2 regions of the Paenibacillus sp. UMB4589-SE434 genome follow, and region 1 is predicted to be linked to the other one. Evidence: riboswitches for the same ligand, from Rfam matches in the RefSeq annotation. Region 1 holds a riboswitch; the other holds the start of a gene.
The links. Region 1 has a riboswitch for cyclic di-AMP ahead of QP775_RS15480 (CAP domain-containing protein). Riboswitches for the same ligand answer to the same signal wherever they lie in the genome.

Region 2: it holds a riboswitch for cyclic di-AMP, as region 1 does, so the genes downstream of both, QP775_RS19090 (ABC transporter ATP-binding protein) here and QP775_RS15480 (CAP domain-containing protein) in region 1, are expected to answer to the same signal.

The regions. Positions count from the first base shown of each region.
Region 1 covers NZ_JASOYK010000004.1:40,376-44,272, reverse strand. Annotated here, with positions in the region: gene QP775_RS15485 (motility-associated ABC transporter substrate-binding family protein) at 1-332, opposite strand, end outside; gene QP775_RS15480 (CAP domain-containing protein) at 627-1,376, opposite strand; cyclic di-AMP (ydaO/yuaA leader) riboswitch at 1,372-1,500, opposite strand; gene QP775_RS15475 (phosphotransferase family protein) at 1,628-2,608, opposite strand; gene yhbH (sporulation protein YhbH) at 2,801-3,897, shown strand, end outside.
Region 2 covers NZ_JASOYK010000006.1:74,829-78,725, reverse strand. Annotated here, with positions in the region: gene QP775_RS19095 (ABC transporter permease) at 1-176, opposite strand, end outside; gene QP775_RS19090 (ABC transporter ATP-binding protein) at 181-1,353, opposite strand; cyclic di-AMP (ydaO/yuaA leader) riboswitch at 1,723-1,856, opposite strand; gene QP775_RS19085 (DUF2179 domain-containing protein) at 1,998-2,516, opposite strand; gene QP775_RS19080 (EcsC family protein) at 2,741-3,589, shown strand.

The DNA.
Region 1 (3,897 bases):
AATACATCATAATCTTTGAGATCATTGTATGTAATCGCGGTTGACTTGCGCAGTTCCTTTACATCATAACCTTTATTCGCAATGCCGTTTGCAAAATCGGAAAACCCACCATCAATAACCCAGTCTGCAGCTCCAGCAGTTTGCGCATGTGTATTGTCAAACAACACTTTTTTGCCATTAGGCGTGCCTTTTGCATTAATGTAAGGTGCTGGATCGGATGGCCCCTCTGCATACACGGGCGGATTTGTTCCAAAGGAGAATACAGGTAATGTAATCGCGACTGCCAATACTAACTTGAACCAATGACGTTTCCATTTTGTCCGTACATTCATTATTCATCGCCTCCTCATCAATTATCAATCATTCCATATGCAGAACAGTTCATTCATGATAGAAGATATCCTGGGCCAGCTCCTGCATGCAGCAGCCTCTCGTGTGTTCTCTGACTATTTTATTATGAAAAACATTTGTTAATAGAACCGCATTATTATGAAAAGGTTATGTGAAGACCTCATGGAAATTGTGTAAATCGAAGAAAAAGGCTGCCCTATCCGCGACAAAATCGCAGTAGATGCAGCCTTTCTTATATCATACAGGAGGAGTGTAAAAGGTATTTAAAAGTAAGCTTAGCCCGTAAATTGCTGTACCCATTCACCATTATAATAGGCCACACCAATTGTAGTGAAACTTGAGTTCATAATGTTTTTGCGATGTCCGTCGCTGTTCATCCAAGCGTTCATGACCTCTTCTGGCGTACGTTGGCCTTTAGCGATATTCTCGCCGGCAGTACTATACTGGATTCCATTAGCTTTCATCATGTCAAATGGCGAACCATAAGTTGGCGATTGATGATCAAAGTAATTGTTATCATACATATCCTTTGCTTTCTTCATCGCAACTTCAGACAACTTATTGTCCAGCTTAAGTGGAGCTAGTCCTGCTGCAGCACGTTCCTTGTTCACGAGCTCAGCTACCTGCTTTGCAAACTCGGATACATTTGCAGCTTGCTCCTGCTTGTTCTGTTCTGTGCTGCCGTTAGGCGACTGCTGCTGGCCCTTATTTTCAGTTCCCCCTTGCTTAGGTTGTTCAACCTTCACTTGGCCGGAATTGTTATTGTTCCCTTGCTGTTGACCGTCTTGCTTGAACTGTGGGAACCACTTGGACAGTAGTGCAGACCAATCTTGTCCGTTGATGTTCCACTTCATCGTGTTCTGCGTACCCTGCTGCGAATTGCTATTAACCTTAATATTGTTATTAACGTTGCAATCTGCATTACTAGCTGGTGCAGCCATTACCGAGCCTGCGGATAATACTGGAGCAAGTGCAAGTGCACCCACGATTACGACTTTCTGCATCTGTTTCTTCAAAGATGTCATCTCCCTTTGCAGCCTACGAGGTTAGCTGACGGGTTCGGGTTAAGAGATTCCCCTATCGCATGTGCGATTTCACCCCAATGTTGGTTCCCCCGTGCTCATTCATGAGCTTCGGCTTTCGTTTTTTAATTCTTACAAATCGTAACATGTTCCACACCTGAATTCATTTAAAACTTAATGTAAACAGATGAATATTATTACAAATTCGTCATAATTAAAAAAACGTACCCGCTCAGTAACGGGTACGTTCTTGTTTACTTTCGAGATGAAGACCATGCTTCAAGACGGCCAAGCACATCCTCTCTTGCGTCTAGATAAGCTGGACTATTGTTGTATTCAACCTTAAATACATAAGCATTCATAACAGCAAGCAGCAGCTTGTAGCTTTCTCTTCGTGTTTGTGCAGCGATAGACATATCCAACGGTTTACCGTATCCCTCCATAAAGTCAGCATTATTGTCCCATAATACAAATTCATATTCAGGATCGGCATACATCGAGCGATCCGCATCAATAATCGCGGCAATCTCCCACACATTATGTTGTTCACTCACCAGAACATTGGGATCCCATAGGTCATTATGAACAAGCACAGGAGTTGTGATCTCATCAAAAATGCGCTCATTTGATCGGAAAAGGTTTAATAATACGTCCATTTCCTGTTGTTCAAACACCCCATGAACAATTGACTTTCCTGCTAACTCATTTACAAACTGCAAGATGACTTGTGACCAGCTCTCACTACCTCTAATACCTTGTCTTGAAGTTGGCCAACCGAATTTTTCCCCTGTGAGTTCATGAATTCGTGATGTGTACTGACCCAAGCTGCGACGTAACGCTGCTTTTACATCCTCAGGAACAGTGGGGTCATTCATGGGCACACTCGGAATATATTCCATGACCATGTACACTCGTGGTATCACTTCACAAGACTCATCACAGATTATTACTTTAGGAACGGGAACTCCCTTCGTCGCCAGAAGGTTATAAATATGTGTCTCTGCGCCCATCATCGTCTTCTCAAAGTCTAGAAGCAGCTCATGGTGAATCGGGGCTACACGCAGCACGACTGCAGTTTCTGGCCGTATCGTATGAATTAAATAAGTCGTATTAAACAATCCTCCACTTAGCAATGAACAAGATAACACCTCCGTGTGGAGGTCGAAAGTTTCCGTCATTATTTTTGTAATCTGCTCTAATGTGAGCTCTTCATATATCCGTGAAGTTGGATTCATCTGTGTGCTCCTTTGAACTATGTAATAATGCTGTACCTAACCTTAATCCTAGCACTTATTAATTGGTGTGACTCCTTTATACATCACACTTTCTCCTGCTGCCCTTCATAACTCCCCTGTTCGTGAATATATTGTGTAACAAGAACTTACAGCAGGGATTCATCCTGTTGCTAATCTGGAAGGGGGAGCATCATGACTGAACCGTTATTTATCGTATCCCGTGAAGACTGGTCGCTCCATCGTAAAGGATATCAAGATCAAGCGCGCCATCAGCAGAAGGTGCGCGAAGCGATAAAGCAGAATTTGCCAGACCTGGTCACCGAGGAAAATATTATTTTGTCGGATGGCAAGCAAATTATTAAAGTTCCAATCCGCAGCCTGGATGAATTTCGTTTTATGTACAATTTTAACAAGAAGAAACATGTAGGCCAAGGAGATGGCGACAGTAAAGTAGGCGACGTGCTTGGAACTGATAAAGAACAAGGGCCCGGCAAAGGGCAGCAAGCGGGTGATCAGCCTGGAGCAGATGTAGTTGAAGCGGAGATCAGCATTGCAGAGCTTGAAGGCATGTTATTTGATGAACTGGAACTTCCCCATTTGCGTCCTAAGGACAAAGAGCAGATTGAAGTGAAAGAGATTCGCTTTAACGATATTCGCAAAAAAGGGATTATGTCCAACATTGACAAGAAGCGTACGATTCTTGAAAATATGCGGCGCAATGCTTTATCCGGTCAGCCTGGTATACATGGTATTAATCCAGATGACCTGCGATTTAAGACGTGGGAAGAAATTATTAAGCCACAATCAAATGCAGTCATCATTGCGATGATGGATACATCAGGAAGTATGGGCTCCTTCGAAAAATACTGTGCGCGCAGCTTCTTCTTTTGGATGACCCGCTTCTTGCGCAAACAGTATGAAAAGGTAGACATCGTGTTTATAGCCCATCATACAGAGGCAAAGGAAGTCACCGAGGAAGAGTTCTTTACTCGCGGAGAAAGTGGTGGCACGATCTGTTCCTCCGCATACATTAAGGCGCTTGATATAATCGATCGCCGCTATCCACCTGCCAGCTACAACATTTATCCTTTTCATTTCTCAGACGGCGACAACTTGACAAGCGACAATGAACGCTGCGTGAAGCTAATCGGTGAACTGTTAAAGCGCACGAATATGTTCGGTTACGGCGAAGTGAACCAATATAACCGCAGCAGTACACTCATGTCTGCGTATCGGAATATCAACATTCCGAACTTTATGTACTACGTCATTAAAGAAAAAACAGAGGT
Region 2 (3,897 bases), on a different contig from region 1:
AAGAAAAACACGATGCTGTTGATCCATTTGAAACGGTTATATACAAGTAAAATACCTAATGGAATGGACAGCAAGCAGCCTAGCAATACGGATGCAAAAGTGATGACCAAATGCTCCTGAAGTGCGATTGCAATATCAGCACCTCGTTCTTGAAAAAAGGAAACCAAGTTATTCATAGGTCTAGGCCTCCTCTCCGAGGCTAGAAGCAAATTGTTCCACAATCGTCGGATAAACTTCATTCAGATGCTTAACGATGCTACCCCGCGTAATCAGTCCAAGCAGACGACCATCGTCATCTACCACGGCCAGGTTTGTTAATCTGTGATTGCTCATCATCTCAATAGCTACTGGAAGTGATGTACCCGGAGCGACCTGATAGCCAATGGGACGCATGACGTCACCGACCGTCTTATTTTCCTCGTTAAACATATTAAGCACACGATAAATGGACACGATACCAAGCAGCTTGCGGAAGCGGTCTACTACAAACAAGGAGTCAACCCTGCGCCCTTCCATAATTTTGACGGCTTCTGCCAATCCACGGTTGGGATATGTTGTCGCCGGCTGCGTAACCATCACGTCATCTACAGTAGATAGACGCAGCGGCTCTCCCTGCGGTCCTTCCTCCATCCGTTTCTGCCCGATAAAGGTGCGAACGAAGTCATTTGCGGGATAGCGCAGTATTGATTCAGGTGACCCCGTCTGAACAACCTCTCCATCCTTCATCATCACGATCGTATCGGCGATCTTTATGGCTTCGTCCATATCGTGGGTAACAAATATGATCGTCTTATGTAGCTCCTCTTGCAGACGACTCAGTTCCTCTTGAAGTTGTTCGCGACTTATCGGATCTAATGCGCTAAACGGCTCATCCATCAAAATAATGTCCGGATCAGCGGCCAATGCGCGAATAACCCCGATACGCTGCTGCTGCCCCCCGCTCAGCTCAGATGGATATCGATCACGGTAAACCTCAGGGTCCAAATTAACCATCCGCATCAATTCATCTACTCGCGGTTGAATGCGATCCTGCTCCCATTTTTTCAAATGCGGCACCACTGCAACATTTCTCGCAATGGTCATATGCGGAAACAAACCAACGTTCTGGATCACATAACCTATATTCCGTCTGAGCTCAACCGGGTTCTGTTCGGAAATGTCTTTGCCATTAATAAGCACTTTACCGCTAGAAGGGGTAATCAAGCGATTGATCATTTTCATGGTAGTGGATTTGCCACAGCCGCTCGGGCCAATAAAGACGGTAAGCTCACCTTTTTTGATCGTGAGGTTAATATCTTTTAAAGCATGGAATCCATCATCATATACTTTGTTTACCTGCTGCAGTTCAATCATTTACAGTCACCTCTTCTATCTATTCTGTTCTAAGCCACGTGCAGACACCTTGTATCCTTAAACTTATCCGTTTATTTTCAATCAAAAATGAAAACTGCCGCCGTGCTTTTCGTTCGAAAAAATGCGATTATAGCCAGTTTGTTCATAAACCTCCTTTCTAATTCTACATTTGTGCAGAGCAGTGCCAGTTAATAAAAGAGATGGGCCTGGAGAGAAATAACACGGGTAATAAAGAGTGCTACTTGCGCGGGAATCCGAAATAAGAAAACCCCGAACAAACGGATCGTCATCATGACATCCGATTCATCAGGGTCTGTAAATGCAAAAAAGAACCCAAAATCACGTTCGGGTCCTAAGCCAAATGATCATAAATAGACCCATCTCCTACTGACGAGGTTAGCTGACGGGCTCGGAAAAGATGGATTCCTACGCCATAATGGCGATTCGCCCCAATGAAACGGTTCCCCCGCTTCCCTTGGTTGGGAATTAAGCATATGTAATATTATATATAGGTTTGTGCATATAGTCAACTTTGGTCAAATGTTTGAGCTCATACCCTTCGCTTATTTAAGCCATGAACGTAATAAGTTCAGCACCTATAATCACATAAAAACACCTATGCCGACCCCCCTGAAAGGATATCGCTAACGCCTAGTCGCCTTCGCCCAAAAGCCCCCATGAAGACGCGTCGGCTCAGATGTCACAATAAATGCGCGCGGCTCCACATCCATGATGGACTGATATAGTTTTTTTTGATTTTTACGGCGTGCCAGTACCTCCAGCATTAACCGATGTCCGTCTCGCCCGCTCCCAATCCAAGTCGTCACACCGTAACCCAGATCACGCAGATGGTTGGGCAAACCACTCTCTGGATTGTTTACAATCACCCGCAGTGTGACATAACCAAGCGCTATCTTTTCTTCAATCCAAGATCCAACTAACACACCCAATCCATAACCAAGTGCATATACGATCAAACTTATCGGCTGATCCAAATACTTGAGCACCATGTTTAAACCAAGCACATAAATCGTAATTTCGACACAGCTCAGCGCAGCGGCATAATACTTCTGCCCTTTCAGGGTTAGGATCATCCGAAGTGTGAAAAAGGAGACGTAAACGATTTGGATGATAAAAATAGAAACCAATAACCCTATTACCATGAATTTCTCTCTCCTTGGAACTGCCCTTAGTTTATATCTTCATCATTACCCTGACAGCCTACATTCCAAACGGAACAAAAACAGGATATTTCATACATTTCGTTGAAACAATGCGCTTGTCTACACGTACAACTCCTTATTAGTAGTTGAATGCTTCTTGTGTTGCAGACCGTGCAAAGCGAGAACCGCCTTAGCCAATTCGTGAATCCTATCAGGAGGTCATTATGACGACATACGAGCAACGTGACACACTACTGCAGGCCAAAATGGAAATTGAAAAGTGGGAAAAAGAACAGCGTGATCTCTGGTTTTGGGAGAAGATTGGGCGTATCCCGTTTATGATAATTGACAAGCTTAGCCCTAAAATATTGCAGCGCAAAGTTGGTCAGGTACTAGATGAAGTCGGCAGCTACCTGCACACAGGGGGACGTTATTTAATCCAAGAAAAGCACGTGTTAAACAAAATTGAAAGCCACTGGAAGAAGACCGCTCCTCAGCAAGGTCTAACCGTCGCGAGTATCGACGATGTTCAGCATGTTCCTCTTGCGGTACGCGACGAAGTCGCGTCTCAACTGCGGGAATCCCATAAAACTGCTGCTTTTGCCCAAGGCGCTACGACAGGCTTTGGCGGCATATTCACGCTGGCGATTGATATTCCTGCAATTTTGGGCATATCGCTCAAGGTCATTCAGGAGACAGCAATCAGCTATGGATTTGATCCGAATGAACGCGAAGAACGTGTATTTGTTGTAAAATGTATGCAGTTTGCTTCGTCTGATATTGTGGGTAAGCAGGCGATTCTTAAAGAGCTCACCGAATTCCATCGTGCTGACCGCGATCGTGAGGCACTGTCAGAGATGCAGGGCTGGCGCGAGACTATGATCGCCTTTACTGATAATTTTGGATGGAAAAAATTGTTCCAGGCGATTCCGATAGCTGGTATGGTGTTTGGCTCCTTTATGAATCGTTCGCTCATTCATGATGTGGCGGAGACGGCACAGATGATGTATAGGAAACGAGTCGTGCTGAAGATGCTTCAGGAGATGGACAATGAGGATGGGGAGATTTCTTAAAGCATAAAAGGAACTGTGGAGCTGAGCTAACGCGAAGCGTGGACGCATTTAAGCACAGCCTGGATAGGTAAAGCACAGATAATGCGGCGGTAGCACAGCTTATCTAACAAGGCACTGACAGGCGCAGCAGCACAGCTAGGATAGCAAGTCACAAATGGACGCGGTAGGACACTCTCGCAGCAGAGCAGCTTCAATTGGATATCAGCTTCCTATATTCGTAAAGTCAGTTACCAATAATGAATGTGGCAGACTCACACATTATTATCGGCACTGACTTCACGGGCCATTATCGCTTCACATGGCCCCTT